DNA from 2 places in the Rossellomorea sp. KS-H15a genome. Region 1 is predicted to be linked to the other one. Evidence: riboswitches for the same ligand, from Rfam matches in the RefSeq annotation. Region 1 holds a riboswitch; the other holds the start of a gene.
The links. Region 1 has a riboswitch for glycine ahead of M1J35_RS02500 (amino acid permease). Riboswitches for the same ligand answer to the same signal wherever they lie in the genome.
Positions count from the first base shown of each region.

Region 2: linked by a shared signal. The riboswitch ahead of gcvT (glycine cleavage system aminomethyltransferase GcvT) and the one ahead of M1J35_RS02500 (amino acid permease) in region 1 are both predicted to bind glycine.

Region 1 is NZ_CP096886.1:516,887-526,328, forward strand. It holds gene M1J35_RS02490 (MFS transporter) at 1-1,047, shown strand, start outside; gene M1J35_RS02495 (Gfo/Idh/MocA family protein) at 1,205-2,185, opposite strand; gene M1J35_RS02500 (amino acid permease) at 2,237-3,577, opposite strand; glycine riboswitch at 3,716-3,794, opposite strand; gene rlmH (23S rRNA (pseudouridine(1915)-N(3))-methyltransferase RlmH) at 3,914-4,393, opposite strand; gene M1J35_RS02510 (CxxH/CxxC protein) at 4,488-4,646, opposite strand; gene M1J35_RS02515 (S1C family serine protease) at 4,757-6,001, opposite strand; gene M1J35_RS02520 (MBL fold metallo-hydrolase) at 6,202-6,996, opposite strand; gene M1J35_RS02525 (two-component system regulatory protein YycI) at 7,002-7,805, opposite strand; gene M1J35_RS02530 (YycH family regulatory protein) at 7,807-9,144, opposite strand; gene walK (cell wall metabolism sensor histidine kinase WalK) at 9,141-9,442, opposite strand, start outside.
Region 2 is NZ_CP096886.1:3,364,569-3,374,010, forward strand. It holds gene gcvPB (aminomethyl-transferring glycine dehydrogenase subunit GcvPB) at 1-559, opposite strand, end outside; gene gcvPA (aminomethyl-transferring glycine dehydrogenase subunit GcvPA) at 552-1,898, opposite strand; gene gcvT (glycine cleavage system aminomethyltransferase GcvT) at 1,915-3,021, opposite strand; glycine riboswitch at 3,202-3,293, opposite strand; gene M1J35_RS17250 (DEAD/DEAH box helicase) at 3,468-5,168, shown strand; gene M1J35_RS17255 (YqhG family protein) at 5,137-5,928, shown strand; gene M1J35_RS17260 (YqzE family protein) at 6,008-6,187, opposite strand; gene M1J35_RS17265 (shikimate kinase) at 6,244-6,744, opposite strand; gene M1J35_RS17270 (hypothetical protein) at 6,748-7,056, opposite strand; gene comGF (competence type IV pilus minor pilin ComGF) at 7,097-7,627, opposite strand; gene M1J35_RS17280 (type II secretion system protein) at 7,527-7,853, opposite strand; gene comGD (competence type IV pilus minor pilin ComGD) at 7,837-8,238, opposite strand; gene comGC (competence type IV pilus major pilin ComGC) at 8,279-8,608, opposite strand; gene comGB (competence type IV pilus assembly protein ComGB) at 8,619-9,442, opposite strand, start outside.

The DNA.
Region 1 (9,442 bases):
GGCTTAGTTGCAAGAGGCCTTTCTACATTGTTTGCTTTTCCTTATTTATTGGAAAGAGTCAGTAATAAGGTACTCCTGAACATAGCTGGAATGGGTACACTGGCCGCGCTCCTCTGTTATATCCCTGCTGACTCGTTTACTGCTTTACTAATCGTAACCGTTATACTGCACATCTTTTACCCAACCTTGATGCCGGCTTTAGACAGCGTTGCCGGTGTTCTTGTACAAAGTAAGCAATTGAAGCACTATGGGAAAAGCCGCCAGTGGGGATCGATCGGATTTGTCTCGGTAGGAATACTGTTAACGGTCTTTACAGGGATGTTTGGGGATGACGTTATTTTTTGGGCACTGCTGCTCGGGATCAGCTGCTTTGTCGTTCTCAGCTTAACGAATGGACCGGAGATCTTATCGAAGAAACCGCAAGTAAATCAATCCCTTAAGATCAATATCTTTGAATTATTCAAGACGAAGCACTTCCTGGTCGTTCTTATTATTGTGGTTCTTCTTCAAGCAGCCCACGCTGCTTATTACAACTATGGCTACATCTTTTTACAGGAGATTCATGCACCGGTCTATCTCATCGGTGTCATCATTAACATCGCCGTCATTGCAGAAATAATCTTTTTCTCGATGGCTGATAAACGATTTAATCGCTTCTCTTCAGGAACCTTATTGGCGCTGGCTGCTGCCGGCTCTTCGCTACGGTGGATATTGGTATTTACGTTTCCAAACGTTGTGGTGTTTTGCATTGCCCAGACGCTGCATGCATTTTCGTTTGCGATGGGACACTATGCTTTTATGAAATACTTAACAACAAATATTCCTCATACACACATTCCAAAGGCTCAAGGCATGTATTCAGCCTTTGCACTCAGCTGGAGCACGGCAGTGTTTACGATATTCGGGGGGTTTTTATATGAAATCGAACCAAGATACGCCTTCATCGGAATGCTGGCGTGCAGCCTGCCGGCGATGTTCATTTCCCTTGGGTATATGAAACTGGAAGTGGAAAAGGATGTACTGGTGACTGCTGAAGCGCGTAAATAAATCCGTAAAAGAAGAAGTTTGTCCCACTTTAGGATAAACTTCTTCTTTTCTTTAGTGAAGAGACTTGCTGAGCTGTCACTTAAGATCTACTTCTGACATTTTTATTCCTTTATTCCCAATGTTACGGTTTTCCGTTATTTATCCATCACATAATTTTTCACTTTCCGACGATCTTATCCATCACGCGGTTGGTTCTCGCACCCGATTCTCCAGTGCTCGGACACCAATTGCCTCCCTCGGTTAACTCTTTCACAATCGTCGTTACAAGCGGCTGGTGGACATGCTTAGGACGTTCGAAACTCCATTGCTGCTGCCCTTCATGGGTCGTCAAGATGACGGGGTCATCTCCAAATGTAGAAAAACTGATCTTCCCCTTACTGCCGACAATCTCATTCTTATCCACCTCTTCAAAAGCCGTAAAGCACCATGTCCCGACGCCTTGAACGCCGGATGTGAAACGATATGTACCGGTCACAATATCTTCCGCCTCGTAAAATCCCCCCTGATTGGATGCATAACCTTTTGCTTCTTGAATGGGTCCGAGGAGAAAATCAAGTATATCGAGGGTATGGCTCGCCAAATCGAAGAACAATCCACCTCCTGCTATTTCGGGCTGAACACGCCAAGGTAATTGATCTGAATCTTTCACGTCTTCCCCTGCTTTTTGATACTGGGTCGAGGTGACAAAACGGACGTCTCCGATCGCGTTTTGATCAAGCAATTCTTTTATCTTCAAAAAGCGTTCCTGAGCCCGGCGGTAGTATGCTACATACAACGGAACACCAGCTTCCTTACAAGCAGCCACCATCTCATTGCATTCATCGAAGGTACGTGCCATCGGCTTCTCCACATAAACAGGTTTCCCGGCAGCCGCTGCCTTGAGGGTATACTCCATATGCGAAGCAGGTGGCGTAGCGATATAGACCGCATCCACATCAGGATCGTTAATCAGGGCATTCGCATCATCGTACCATTTCGCTACCCCATGTCTTTCAGCATAATCCTTCGCCAGCTCACCTGTCCTCCGCATGACGGCAACAAGCTCTGAGTTTCGTACCTTTTGAAAAGCAGGGCCACTTTTCTTTTCTGTCACATCTCCGCAGCCGATGATTCCCCAGCGGACTTTTTTGTCTATCATGATCTGGTTCCCCCTTGTGGTTTCGTCATACTTCCATTGTAACAATGAACGCTAACCCTTTCTCCTCATTCCATATAAAATAAATAAGAGAATGAACCATAAAGGAGTCAACAGTAAGGCCGGCCGTGTCGCATCAGAAAACAGCATAATCACAAGAATTGCTGCAAACATTATGAGCACCACATAATTCACCAAAGGTGTGAACGGTGCCTTAAATGTGGATTTCTCGTGTAAGTGCGGACGGGTTTTTTTATACTTAATATGACAGATCAGAATGATGCCCCATACCCAAATAAAGCAAATGGCACTTATGGTTGTCACGATGCCAAAGGCCTGTTCCGGTATAAGCTTACTTAATAAAGCACCGACTGATATGACCAGTGTGGAGAGGAATAACCCGTTACCCGGAACATGGTTTTGATTCAGTTTGGCAAAATGAGGTGATGCCTGATGATCTTTACTTAAATGATACAGAATCCGGCTGGTAGAAAACATTCCGCTGTTACAAGCGGAAGCGGCTGACGTCAACACGACAAAATTAATGACCCCTGCCGCCAGTGGAATTCCCACCAGGCTAAAGGTTTTCACAAACGGACTTTCTGCCGCATTCAGTTCCATCCATGGATTAATGAACAAGAGGACAGTCAGAGCTCCCACGTAGAAAAATAAGATCCTCAAAGGAATTTTATTGATGGCAGACGGAATATTTTTCTTCGGATTGGACGTTTCCGCTGCCGACACAGCTACTAATTCCACACCGACATAGGCAAAGATGACCATTTGGAACGAGAGTAAGAATCCCGATATTCCATTTGGAAAAAAGCCTCCATGCTCCCATAAGTTTCGAGCCGTAACCGCCCCCGCATCTGTCTGAACCCCCATCACCAGTAAAATGACACCAAGGGCAATTAACCCAAGGATGGTGATGACCTTGATTAAAGCAAACCAAAATTCCAATTCCCCAAACAATTTGACCGTTAATAGATTTAGTCCCAACAAAATGAGGACACAGATAAGGGCAGGGACCCACTGCGGAATGTCGAACCAATATTTCACATAGACACCAACAGCGATCACATCGGCCATCGCCGTCATGATCCAGCAAAACCAATACGTCCAACCCGTAATAAAGGAGAACCGGGGTCCAAGATACTCTTCTACAATGTCTGTCAGCGATTGAAACCCCGCTTTCGATAACAACAGCTCCCCAAGCGCCCTCATCACGAAAAACAGGGCAATACCCACAATCAAATAAGCAAAGATGATAGAGGGACCGGCAAGCTGTATCGCCTTACCGGAACCTAAGAACAGCCCCGTACCGATCGTCCCCCCGATGGCGATCAGCTGAACGTGCCGGTTTGATAGATCCCTCTTTAATTCTCGTTGTTCCAACCTAAACTCCTCCTTACAACCAGTATAAATAAGCATAAAAAAAAGAGATTGGAAGGGCTCCAATCTCGTGGTCATAAGAATAACAAATACAATTTATCATGCTAATAATAAATATTACCTGCACGCCAAATACATATCCGATACTCTTCTGTCCTTTTGCCTGAGATAATGAACCCTTCGGCGCCGCGGATCCCGCGGTCTCTCCAGAAGCTGCTCCTGCCATGGGATGATCCATAGCAATCATAGCTTTCTATTAATTATATTTTTCGCTTAACGTTTCACTGTCGAATAGTTGATAATTTTAAGGGGTGTTGTGGATTTTGTCAACAGAAGGGATTATTTATGATACGGTTCCCCCCGATTAATCCGAAACGCCCGATAAATCTGCTCCACCAATATCAACCTCATCAATTGATGGGGAAAAGTCATATTCGAAAAAGAGAGAGTCTCATTTGACCGTTTAATCACGTCATCACTCAATCCCAATGATCCACCAATTACAAACGCCACTTTGCTTTTACCGTAGGTTGCAAGCTTGTCCAAGTTATCGGCGAGGTCTTCTGAAGAACGCATTTTCCCTTGAATGGCAAGGGCAATGACGTGATGATCGGGTGAGATCTTCGCTAAGATCCGTTCACCTTCTTTATTCTTCACCTGCACTATTTCGGAGTCACTCAATACTTCTGGTGCCTTTTCGTCTGCCAACTCTACAATTTCGATTTTTGCGTACGCACCGAGACGCTTCACATATTCGCCGATGCCTTGTTTTAAATATTTTTCTTTCAGCTTTCCAACCGCTACTATTGTGATGTTCACTATCCACACTCGCTTTACAAACAATTTACAAACACATTATCCACAGAAATTATCCACATATCCACAATACCTGTCTTTATATGGTATGGGAATATTAGTTCGCCACTATATATACGGCGTTATTCCCACAATATTCACAGGTTGTGGATAACTTCTTATCTTCTGAAAGCTCCGTTAGTTGAGGCGCTACCTCATGCTCATCGACGACAATATCCATGGCTAATTCTACATGCTCCAAGCAGCAGTAAATCATGTCGTTTCCTCCCTAAATGTAGTTTATATACTTATCCACAATCATCATATCATGTAAAGAAAAAGCAGGAAAGGGCGCATCGCCTTCCTGCTTTTCGCTTTATCCACATTCTATAATCGGGATTCATCCGTCAGTTTCATCGTGACTTCTTTCTTCTTACCATCCCGGTAGAAGGTCACTTTCATTTGATCGTTCACTTCTTTTTTATTATATAGATGCTTCCTCAAGTCGATTACATTCTCGACCTTTTCACCATCAAGTTCAATGATCACATCGAGCTCCTGCAAACCAGCTTGAGCAGCAGGGGAATTCGGAACAGTTTGTCTGATCATCACACCATAATGGATATCCTTCGGCAGCTTCAAGGTTTCCTGCTGGTGATAGGCAGAAATCTGATTGACATCTTCCAGTGTCACACCCATTGCAGGACGCTTCACTTCTCCGTATTGCTCAAGGTCTTCAATGATAGGTCGAGCAGAATTAATCGGGATGGCAAGTCCGATTCCTTCCACCGCTTCCTGGGCGATCTTCATGGAGTTGATGCCGACCAGCTGACCTGAAATATTGATAAGGGCTCCACCGCTGTTACCAGGGTTGATGGCTGCATCGGTTTGCAGAACCTCTGCGTTCCAATCCTCCATCCCGTCCTGATTGATGTCGACAGGAATCGTTCTCTCCACACCTGAAACGACACCCTGCGTCACGGAACCTGAGAATTGAAGTCCAAGGGGGTTCCCAATGGCGATGACAGGCTCACCCGCTTTGAGCTCATCCGAATTTCCAAACTCGGCAATATCGTCATCCTTGATCTTGCTTCCCTCGATTTCTATGACGGCAAGGTCTGTCCAAACGTCAGTACCACGGAGTTTAGCAGGAACCTTTGTACCGTCAGCGAGGGTGACCTCCAATTGGTCAGCCCCTTCCACAACGTGATTATTCGTCACGATATAGACCGTTTTTCCTTCTTTTTTATACATGACCCCTGATCCCGTTCCTGCCTGTTGGTCCTGGGTCTGCCCACCACCCTGACCCCAGAAGCTTTGGGATTGGATATTCGTGATTCCGACCACGGAGTCCCCGGTCTTTTCAACGGCTTTCGTTACATCCGTCGTCACATTGACTGACACATTCTTGGTGGTTCCATTATGATACGTCTGATCCGTTTCTTTCAAATCTTGATCCGGTTGGACCGAATAAGGTAATATATCAAAGTTTGTCAGTTGAGGAATGGCTACGATTACGAGGATCGCCCCAAGGATTACTCCCAATAGCCCCGCCAGGAACATTCCTCCCCGATTTCCCTTTTGCCTGCCAGTCCTGCCTTCAGAATTATGATCACCATCATAATATCCCATGCGTCTTCATCCTTTCTAACAGCTATTCCTTTTGTTATTTTATCTTTACAAGCCCGATTATAGTCAGATTAAATTAAAAAATGATGAAAAGATGGTAAGAAATTTATTAGGTTACTATTTATGTAAACAAAAAAGGCGAAGACAGAAGCCCTCACCTTTTTCATACCTTTATAAGAGAAATCATAAACATTTGAATCGATTTAAATCGCAACTAAAGGCGTTGGTACTTTAGGGTCCGTATCAAATAGATCGATTTGTTCTCCTACCAGGATTCCCTTTGATTCGAGTGTTTGGGTGACACTCATTCTTGCGAGATCTTTCATATTGTTATCAAGGCTTAAATGAGCCAGGTAAATACCCTTGGTGTTATCACCCATCACTTCACTCATGGCAATGGCCGCGTCTTCGTTGGATACATGGCCGTAATCACTCAGGATCCGGCGTTTGATATTCCAAGGATAACGGCACATCCTGAGCATCCCTACATCATGATTGCTTTCAAATACATAGGCATCGGCATTCGAGATGATCCCTTTCATCCGATCGCTGACATAGCCCGTATCAGTGACAAGAACAAGCTTCTTCTCCCCATGATGGAAAATATAAAACATCGGTTCTGCAGCATCATGTGATACACCGAATGACTCGATGCTTAAGCCCCCGAAATGCTTAGCCGTTTCCATATCAAAAGAAAACTTCTGCTCTGTATCAATCTTCCCCACAAGACCGTCCATGGCGTTCCACGTCTTATCATTCGCATAGATCGGCAGCTTGTATTTCCTCGCCAATACACCGATCCCCTTAATGTGATCACTATGCTCATGGGTGACCAGAATCCCCGACAAATCTTCAATCTTCCGGTCGATCTGACTGAACAATCCTTCCATCTGCTTGCCGCTCAATCCGGCATCGACAAGAAAGGAATGCTCCTCCGATTCAACAAATATCGCATTTCCCGTACTGCCGCTAGCAAGTACACTAAAATGCATCGTCATATCTCTCACTCCAATGTTTCTTTTTCCGGTTTGGTGACCTCTACTATCTGTCCTTCTACGGCATTGATAAATAAATCTTCTTCTTTATCCCCTGATTCCACGACAAAGTGCCAGGTTGGTGCAAGGACCTGGGATTCCTCTGACAAGAACGTCCAATACCCCAATTTCGGTTTGTGAACGACACTATCCGGACTGATTTTTTGATTCGTATAAAGGCCCTGCAATGCTACAAAGGAAGGAATGATGGATTTATCTTCCCCAAACTCACTCAGATCCTCAAGCATGGACTGTTTATACGATACAATTTTATTATCATTATTGACGGTAATGACGATCTTTCCATTTGTATTATTGAATAACTGCCTTCCCCGATACGTCTGATAATACGTGATCGTCTGTTCTTCCGTGTTGTAATCCCAGAAGCTGTACTTATCGCCATCAATGACTTCGTTCTCCATGAAGTCATTTAAATCATCCGGTGAAAAATCCTTATCTAATGAAACAGGTTCGTCTAACGTTGAATGAATCGTACTTTCGTTAATAACGGTAACGTCTTGGTCCTTTAAGAGACTGATATCTTCATCCTTAAATTTCTTTGATTTAGCCTGTATATATTTTTCTTCCGTTGGATCCTGGGATAACGTTTTTGGGTATTTAATTTTGTCCGCCTTTAATTTTTCCTCAAAAGTAGCCTGACTAAGTGTTTCCGGGTTGCTTTCTGAGACTTTATTTATAAAAAGGGACATTAAAAAGATATCTAATACGAGAAAAACAATGATGAAAATGCTTTTCGTTTTACTCCAATCCATTTTACAGTCCCTCCTTGTCATCGACGGATAATCTCAACCAATTACCATCGTATTTATAATACCAGGAGGGTTCGAAATTCAGTTTTCTGCTTTCATTTGGGTCTCTGGTCATTTTATACCCAACGGCAATATCCTCTACATAATCAAGGTCGATCCCATCCACTTGATTCAAAGCATAGATGACGGAAGAACCTGATGGTAACAGGACTTCAGCCGTATCTTTAAACGAGAAATCTAGTTTAAAGTAAGGCCGACTGTATTTATTGATACCGTTCTGACCCCATGTTTGGGAGACTTCAGCCATCCCGTTATCGTTGAAGACAGGGTGGTTTTGCAGAAAAAGGCGATAAACGATTTTATTTTCATAAGGGCTGATGGAAAAGAGCTGATAATCATCCGTCCAACCACCATGATCATTGACGAACTCCATGCTCTTTTGTACGAGCATGGCAGGTGAGGAGCCATCATCCTTATCCTCAGAAGGATTAACGAACGAGAAGGTATTGTGATTCTTATCCACCGTCAATATGGAGGAAACGTCCATGAACGTCACCAGATCGTCCACTGAGCCCATATTTACACTATTGGGATCACTGAATAGCGCCTGTTTATATTCTTCAAGGGAACTTAATTCCGTGTAGTAATAATAACTGACATAGTCCTCGGCATCTTTGGGTAGAAAAATGGTATTCTTATCATTTATCGGTTGTTCCACATATTGACGATAAGCGCTGTTATATAATGCTCTTTGCACGAAATTCCGTTTAAACGAGTCGAGGCTGGCAAGGCTCACCTGACATTCATACACAGCCTTCTCCTCTTTATCGTCACTTACTGTAATAAAGAAAATGGAGCCGGAATCACCATTTGCGTTGTGCAAATCAATGATAATTCGATTAAACGAAGCCGTGGAAACATTTTTGTCCTCCAAATTCAAACCTTGACTGAAGACAGATAAGGGGACGATGTCAGGAAACACCAGTTCAAACTTATCTTCACCCTGAATAAGAGTATTGATTTCTTGAAAACTATACTCGTTTGATACATTTTTAATTTCAAACAGGGACCACTTTCCCAGCTGTTCGGTCACTTTATTCATTTCGGTCTGGTTTGTAGTACCGACTGTCTTGTTTCTTCCATGATAAAAGAGCTTGTAAGGTCTAATAAGGTGGGTATTCAACTCGTTATCCTTGAGCTTTTCCCCGACAGAAACATCATAAGCACCATCACTGTTGATCGTATCGTAACCTGGTGAATAGGTCCAAAGATTAAAGGTAAGGAAAATACTTATGCAAACAAGTACGGTTAAGACTATCGATTTTATTTTTTCATAATTCATGACCAATCATCCTCTTGTGTGGAATCATATGGGAGGGTAAATACGATTGTCGTCCCCTTACCTTCTTTACTCTTCGCCCACACATCGCCACCGTGTGCTGATATCATTTCTTTCGCAATGGCAAGGCCTAATCCAGTACCGCCCATTTGTCTCGTACGGGCCTTGTCTACGCGATAGAAACGTTCAAAAATCTTCTCCAGATTATCTTTCGGAATCCCTAACCCCTGATCGGATACGCTGATCTCAATGAATCCATCCTTTTCTTTCACCGTAAAGGTAATGGTGCCGCCTTCTGGTG
Region 2 (9,442 bases), 1.6 Mb from region 1:
TTTCAAAGCCGGCAACCGTTGCACTGGCCGGGTTAGTTCCATGAGCTGAATCGGGTACGATGACCTTCGTACGGTGTGTATCACCATTTGCTTCATGATAAGCACGGATCATCATAAGCCCGGTCCATTCGCCATGGGCCCCTGCAGCAGGTTGAAGGGTGACTTCATCCATACCGGTGATTTCTTTCAAATGCTCTTGCAGGTCATACATCAGTTCAAGGGCACCTTGAACGCTTTCCGGTTCCTGCAGCGGGTTGATATGGGCGAATCCGTTCAAGCGTGCAACGTTTTCGTTCACTTTCGGATTGTACTTCATCGTACAGGATCCAAGTGGATAGAAACCGGAGTCCACACCGTGATTACGCTTGGACAGTGCCGTATAGTGGCGCATGATATCAAGTTCCGAAACCTCCGGGAGTTCCGGTGCTTCTGTGCGGATGTAATCTGATGGAATGAGCTCGGATAAATCTACCTGAGGTACATCCATTTCAGGTAAGCTGTAACCAATTCGGCCTTCTTTAGATAATTCAAAAATAAGAGGTTGATCTTGCTTATTCATGACAATCCCCCAATTCTGCTGCGAATGCGTCGATTTCATCTTTGCTGCGAAGTTCCGTGACAGCCACCAGCATATGCTGCGTTAAGCTGTCATCCATAAGTCCAAGGTCATATCCACCAATCATGTCTTTTTCGAGTAGCTTTTGATTGATTTCTTTGACAGGCCTATTTACCTTTATGACAAACTCATTGAATGATGGTCCTTCAAACGCGACGAGGAACCCTTTCGCTTTCAAGGCTTCTTTAGCGTAATGAGCTTTTTGGATATTCTGAATGGCCATTTCTTTGACACCCTGTTTTCCTAGTGCCGTCATCGCGACGGATGCAGCGAGTGCATTCAATGCCTGATTGGAACAGATATTCGATGTCGCTTTATCGCGACGGATATGTTGTTCACGGGCTTGGAGAGTCAAAACGAAACCGCGGATACCGTCTTCATCAACGGTTTGACCGACCAGGCGTCCAGGTACCTTGCGCATAAGCTTCTTATTCACGGCGAAGTATCCGCAGTGAGGTCCACCGAAGGCGCTCGGGATACCGAATGGCTGTGCATCCCCAATGACAATGTCCGCCCCTAATTTCCCCGGAGGTGTAAGTGCCCCGAGTGCGAGGGGATTTGAGGACACGACGAACATCGCTTTTTCCCCATGTGCCACTTCTTCGATCGCTTTCAGCTCTTCCACACGTCCAAAGAAGTTAGGATATTGAACGATGACCGCTGCAATCTCATCACTCATTAATTTCTTAAGTTCTTCCACATCGGTTACACCATCCGTGTGCGGAATCTCCACCACTTCGATATACTGACCTTTTGCATATGAGCGCAAAACATCACGTGATTCGGGATGGACTGTGCTAGACACTAGGACCTTCTTCCGGCGGGTCTGGCCAGCACTCAGCATTGCTGCCTCTGCAAGGGCCGTCCCCCCATCATACATAGAGGAGTTGGCTACATCCATTCCTGTCAGTTCACAAATCATCGTCTGGAATTCAAAGATGGCTTGAAGTTCCCCTTGGGAAATTTCAGGCTGATACGGCGTATACGCTGTATAAAACTCTGATCGTGATAATACGTGATCTACGATGATGGGCATGTAGTGATCATAGACCCCTGCCCCGAGAAACGATGTATGACTTTTCAGGTCAGCATTCTTCGCTGCCATTTTAGTCAGTTCCTTTACCAATTCCGTTTCGGACTTCGCTTCTTTGATGTTGTAATCCCCTTTGAAACGAACCTGTTCAGGAATATCTTCAAATAGATCGTTAACGCTGTCTACTCCTATTTGTTCTAACATTTCCCTTTGATCCTGCTCTGTCATCGGTAAATAACGATGCTTCATGACCGTCATTCCTCCCCTATTTCTTTGGTCTTTTATAAAAAGGTGTTGATGCCACTTTCGCTTTAAGCTTTTTCCCTCTGATTTCAACCAATACTTCTGTATCCAATGAAGTGAATTCTTTATCAAGCAATGCCAATCCTATATTTTTCTTTAATGTAGGAGATTGTGTCCCTGTTGTGACTTCCCCTATTTCTTCTTCACCTGAAAATACTTTGTAGCCATGACGTGGAATGCCGCGGTCGATCATTTCAATCCCTACGATCTTTCGTGGGGCTCCTTCGTCTTTTTGTTGTTTCAGTACTTCCTGACCGATGAATGGCACCTCTTTATTTACTTTTACAGCGAAGCCAATTCCAGCTTCAATCGGTGTGATGGATTGAGAAAGTTCTTGGCCATAAAGTGCAAGATTCGCTTCAAAACGCAAGGTATCACGTGCACCAAGTCCACACGGCAGTACGCCATGCTCTTTGCCGGCAGCTAAGATCGTCTTCCAGATTGAAGCAGCATCACCTGTAGCACAATAGATTTCAAAACCATCTTCACCTGTATAACCGGTACGGGAAACGAGTGCAGGTTTACCATCTATGTTCACTTCCGTCTGAAATTTAAAAAAACCGATATCACTCAATGTTTGTTCATTTGTAATTTTTTGTAGAACTTCTTCCGCAAGAGGGCCTTGAAGTGCCAATTGCGCCATATGTTCAGAAATATTATTAATTTCAACTTCTTTTGTCTGATGTTCTTTCATCCATTTGAAATCTTTATCTATATTTGCTGCATTGACAACAAGCAAATAATCATTGTCTTTAATTTTATAAACAAGTAAATCATCGACCGTCCCACCGTTTTCGTAGCACATAGCCGTATACTGAGCGCCTCCGTCTTTCACTTTGGAAACATCATTTGTCATCATTTTTTGTAAGTAGTCAAGAGCCCCTTCACCCTTCACTTCAATTTCTCCCATATGAGAAACGTCGAATAGTCCTGCCCGGGATCGTACCGCTTCATGTTCTTCCTTAATACTTGAGAATTGCACTGGTAAAGCCCAGCCACCGAAGTCGATGGTCTTTCCTCCATACTCTTTGTACACTTCGTATAAAGGTGTTTGTTTTAACTCTGACATGACTTTTCCCCCTTTATCTTCCTTACATGCATAATCCTTAACCACGTTTTATCCCATGAAAAAAGGACAGAAAAACCCCTTTTCATAAAGAAGTTTTCTCTGTCCTTGCACCTGAAAGTTTACCGAAGAACGGCTTTCCCCTTTGGTGGTTTCCTGAGTCGGAAACACTCTCCAGAGTTGCGTCCAACAAGAGTCTTTTTGCCTGAGAGATTCACACTTAAACGTGCTTGCTCCTTCGGCGCTGTATGCACAGTCTCTCCCCTTGTCATCATTCGCCAATATTCCTTGAAACAATTGGTCATACTAGAAATATACAGAAGAAATGTTGTAAATGTGAATGTTCGGATTTTCGAGTTTTTCTAACAATTGAAAATCTATTTTCATCCTACCATTAAATACGAGTTTTGAGCAATCATTTTTATAAGAATTAAGGAGATGTTTTTCAGATGAATGTTGAAGTAATATTTGATGAAGAGTGGGGAGAAGGTCTCGAAAATTTAATCGAAAACGATGGACCATGGGGGAACTGGGAACTTTATAAGCTCGCCATCGAATTCGAGCATCATCTTGCAATTCCGAACTTTGATGGCCTGCAGGCTCCAAAACATTTGGCAAACGTCACTCCGCTCCCTCATCAGCTGGAAGCAGCGAAACAGGTTGTGGAAACGATGAATGGAAAAGCCATCCTTGCAGATGAAGTCGGACTCGGGAAGACGATCGAGGCAGGATTGATATTAAAAGAGTACATGATTCGGGGTTTAGTAAAAAAAGTATTGATCCTTGTTCCTGCTTCCCTCGTTTCTCAGTGGGCGTATGAATTGAACAGCAAATTCTTCATTCCTGCCGTGCCCCAGAGAAAGAGCTATGTGTGGGATCAATGTGACATCGTGGTCTCTTCCATGGACACTGCTAAAAGAAGTCCTCACAGGGAAAAGGTGTATGAACAGGATTATGACCTGGTGATCATTGACGAAGCTCACAAACTGAAAAATCATAAAACAAAAAACTATGAATTTGTGCAGAATCTAAAGAAAAAATTCTGCCTGCTTTTGACTGCCACACCTATCCAAAATCGCGTAGAGGAAATCTTTCATCTCGTTTCCCTATTAAAGCCGGGGCATCTCGGCAATGAATCAGGATTTACGGACAGATATAAAAAAGGAGATCGTTCGCTTCAGGAGGATGAACATTTAAAGAGCCTCATTAACAAAGTGATGATCCGTAACCGCCGTGGAGATACAGGTATCGAATGGACAAAGCGCCATGTAAAGACGGTGTTGATCGATTTCAATGAAGCTGAAAGGGATCTGTATAACAGTATCGATCTGCTCAGGGGGAGATATGATGACTGGGCCAATTCAAGTTCCTTCTCCCTTTTGACTTTACAAAGAGAAGCATGCAGCTCACGCGAAGCTGTTTTTTACACCCTGAAGAATATGCTTGAGAAGAAGGAATCACCTACCCCGGGCTTTGAACAGATGATTGGGACATTGATGAAAAAAGTAGAAAATGTCACGATGAACTCCAAGGCTCAGAAAGCATTGGAAATCGTACAATCCATTAATGATAAAGTGATTATTTTCACCGAGTACCGGGCGACACAGCTTTATCTTCAATGGTTTTTGAAGCAGCACGGAATCAGCTCGGTCCCATTCCGTGGTGGATTTAAACGTGGTAAAAAAGACTGGATGCGTGAATTATTCCAGAAGCATGCCCAGGTGCTGATCGCCACCGAAGCCGGCGGGGAAGGAATCAACCTTCAATTCTGTCATCACGTGATCAATTTCGACCTACCCTGGAATCCTATGAGGCTTGAGCAACGAATAGGCCGTGTGCACCGACTCGGCCAGACGGAAGATGTTCATATTTATAACTTTGCAACTAAGAATACTGTTGAAGAACATATCCTGAAGCTTCTGTATGAAAAGATCAATCTTTTTGAGCGGGTAATTGGTCAATTGGACGAAATCCTGACCCGGCTTGATTTCAGGGATTTTGAAGAGCATGTGACAGACATCCTCTCCTCCTCCCGTACAGAAGGGGAAATGAAGATCAAAATGGAAAATTTGACGAGTATGATTCAATTCGCCGAACAATTAAAGGAGGAGAAATCAAATGCAGCAGCACGAAATTCATCGATTTCTTGAGAGATACTTCGTCGCCAACGGCTGTGATATGGTTGCGAACGGCAATGGATATATGACCGTACAGCTGACCATCGACTTGGATAAAGAGCTAATGAACCGACCGTTCTATTGGCATTATCTCGAAAAGACAGGCGGGACACCAAACCCAATGACATTATCTCTCGTCACAAATCCCGACCAGGCACCGGAAGATATGAAAGGAGAACCGATTCACTTTGGTTCACCGCGTCTGCATCAGATCTTTCATTCGACACGAAATTTGGCAGGGTATATCCGACTGTATGAAAACAGGTACACTCCAAGCGGACAGCAAACCCCGCTCCACCCATGGCTGGGCCTGAATATTAAAATATCCTATCAATCCAATCGAAAGAAAGACAGCATAAAGAGCATCGGATTAAACCTGATCAACGGCGTCATAGAAGAGGACTTTCACTCTTTATTGTTATCCAAAAACCTGACGCCGAAGATTCCGGACTTCTCATTCACTTTGACACCGATCATCAAACCGAAAAGCGGAGTCAACCGGATTCAGGCTTATCTTTATGAAGAAATCACAAGGGAGCCCGTCGAATGGGCGGAACAAGCGAGGAAAACCTGGGATGAGGACCTTCAACTTCTGAACCATTTCTATGGAGATCAGGAAGAAAAGCCAGAATCTTATTTTCTTGAACAGCAGGCGTTAAAAGAGCAGTATGAACCGAAGATCACCATCGAAGTCATAAACGGCGGGATTTTTTATCTGCAACAGTCGAAATGAGGATTCAGGGGGAGACAAGCTTTGTTTCTCCCCCTTTTGGCTATAAAAAAAGGACTACCATAAAGGTAATCCTTATCCACTATTTGTTTTTCTTGAACATGATCATGAAAGCATATGGGATGATGCCGAACCACCTGAAGAGAAATGGTTCCCGCTCATTCTTTCTCTGCTTTTTTAATGTCTTACGTTCATGGGGTGATTTTTCATAATGCTGGACAAATGTTTGTGTTATGAACTTAACATAATCATTTACTGACATAAAAGCACCACCTTCCGCTTTTATCAGTATTCCCAATAGAACGGAAATTATACAGCTTAACTCTTGATGTAGGGCAATATCGCTTGAACCACTTCATCGACTGATTTATGATCTGTATGAATTATTACAGAGCTCCCATCTTTATACAGGGGAAGACGACGCTCAAAAAGGTCCAGTAATTTGCCCTTCGAATTATTTTGTACCAGAGGACGATCCTCATCCCCTTCAAGCCTTTCCCATAGTGAATCAAAAGAGCATGTTAAATGGAAAACAGATTCGTTCTGCCTTAGAAATTCCCGGTTCTCCTTTCTTTCCACCACTCCCCCACCAGTAGTGATAATGACTTCTTCACTTTTCAATTCATTGAGCACTTTTGTTTCCAGATCCCTGAAATACGATTCACCATGCTGAAGAAAAATATCTTTGATTGCCTTTTTTTCTATCCTTTCGATGTATTGATCCATATCGATCACCGGAAGATTCAAAACGTCTCCAAGACGTTTTCCAATCGTCGTCTTTCCTACCCCCATAAAGCCAATAAAGAAAATCGGTTTCATATTCTACTCCCAACGTGTGATTTGTTTTGTTTCCCTATTATACACAACCGTCGAAGGAAGAAAAACCTTATTATTCCGTGAGAATGTCAATTCCAACTGGACTTCTTGCGGGTTTAGCATCTGACTGGTGGTCATGACCTCACCAAATTTGGTTTTTACATTCCCTGAAGGATGAGGTCCATTCTCGATTTCAAATAAGATCGCGCGGGAGACACTGACATTTCTTTCCTGAATACTCTTCATGTTAGAGAGATACTGATACTTACTTATAAACAAGTCTTTTGATGCAAAGGCTAAAACCAGTACAATCATCAATAGAAGCAGCGTATATGGAAGAATAAACCCGTTATTGTTAAGGTGAGAATCCCCCCTCCGCTGCTGAAAAGGAAAAGAAGTTCCCTTCCACTTTTTCCCCGCCTTCAAATTCCAGATCCAAATGCACCCCCTGATCGATGACATTAAACGTAAACCCATCCACTGACTGAAGGACGATTTCATGACCCCTATTATTCACCCTCCTTCTAATGGACTGATTATAATTTTCATACAGTATCGTTTCCCCGTCCATGACGAAGGAGAGTTGATTGGACATTACATTTACATCCTTTGCCTTCCTTAATTCATCTCTTACACTTTCATGAAATAAATTCCATTCATAATATCGGGGAGGAACCAAATCATGCTCGATCGTCGAAAAACCTTTCATCATCAGGGGAATACTGAGGGAAATCATACAAAACAAACTAAAGCTTAACAGAGCCTCAATCAATGTGAACCCCTTCTCATCCATCCGCCCCGACGCACACTTCACGGATGGTCCCTGCGTCTTCATCATAGCGTACACATGCTTCACCACTCCCCCCGTTTTCCCAAATGAGCTCATACCCGACCCCCTTATAGATTCTTGAATGATCGACAAACTCATGTGTAACGATTGCCTCCTCCACCCCTTCCCGAAGGAATTTCAATGCTTCCACTTCACGTTGGAGCTTTTGAAGCCCGGACGCATAATGAATGAGGAAGGGGATGAACAAGCCGCATATCATGAGAACACAACTAAACGCTACGAGTGTTTCTGGTAATGAAAAACCCTTAGTATTCCTGTACATAAAATCTCCCTTGACCAATTTGGAACATCAGATACATATTGACATCTCCCATTTTAAAATTCACCCTGCCAAATTGATTTGTGTTCCCATCAGGATAAAAAGTGATTTCCTCCAAGCTGTTCGTTAAGGCTATCTGTATACCGGCAGGAAGTTTTCTCGACACAATCGTTTGACTTGCTCCTGTTTTGGCAACGTATTTATTTGTATAAGGATAAAAGATAAGCAATGTCGGGACTTGATGATTGATACTGTAACTCTGGATCTGGTAGAGGTCTGATTCGAGCTGAGAAATGAACAGTTCCTTTTCAGTATGGTCTTTTAACGGAACGATGGAGAAACCAACCCACGATAATAAAATGGTAAAGATCAATAAGACGATGAGCATTTCAACGAGGGTATATCCCGCTTCAACTTTTATCCCTTCATTAATCAGCAGCCGTCACCACCTTCCCTTCAGCATCGATGGAGATGGTCCTTCCGTCTGGACAGGCTTTATAGTCATCGTTCAGATAACCATCTGCAACAAGGGTATCAATGGTCACTGAATCTGTATTCCCATCCATCTTATACGCTTCAATCTGCCCTTCCACCATATGAACGAACGCTTCACAGCCTTTAGAATTGATGGAGTTACTCTGATTGGTCACATTCGGGATCGTGATAAAAAGCAAGACGGAAATGACGAGCAAAACGATCATCATTTCAATTAATGTGAATCCTTTTTCATTTTTGAGCATACTTTTCCTCCTGGGTATAGATTTCATTTTAGATTCCCTGCATCATCTGGAAGAGAGGCATCATGATAGAGAAATAAATCGCCATGATAAATAGACCGACAAAAGTGAAGATTGCGGGCTGGATATACTTGAGCCAGGCATGTGTTTTCTCCTCTAATTCCTGAAAGCAGATATCACTGTAAATACGAAGTTCCTCTGATAATCGTCCGTTCTTCTGCCCGTGCTGAACAACGAATGACAGCTCTTCCTGGAAAAAAGGCATAGTGGAAAAACATTCATGAAACGGACTCCCTGCTTTGAGCTGTTGGATGCAACGGCTGGAAATGTATTGTAAGGTCGGACGGAATGATTGTCTTTCGATGATGAGGAGGGATTCCGTGATGGATACACCGCTTGAAAGCAGGAAGCTTAATTCCCTTGAAAAAAAGTGGGAATGACCGAGCTTCATGTAAGTGGAGATCAATGGTATTCGACATAAGACAACCGAGAGCTTCACAGGCGAAATTCTCTTTTTAAAAAGGAAAAAGACGATTGTAAGGAGCAGGAGAAACAGTAATCCTGCACAGAAAATCATGGGGAAGTTCTCAATGAAATGTAAGAGATACGTAAGCTTGGCGGAAGGTTCATAGCCCATCGAGGAATAAAGGGACTGAAATCTTGGAAATAATACTTTTCGAAGTAAGACCATCATGATGATGGATATAAAAATTAACATGAGCGGGTATTGAAAGATCTTTTGCAATTGCTCCTGATTTTTTTTTCTTTTAATGAGATAGTTTCCTGCCTCAGACAGGGTATGTCCCATTTGGCCATGATGCTCGGCGAAAAAAATCTGTGCGCTGACATGAGCGG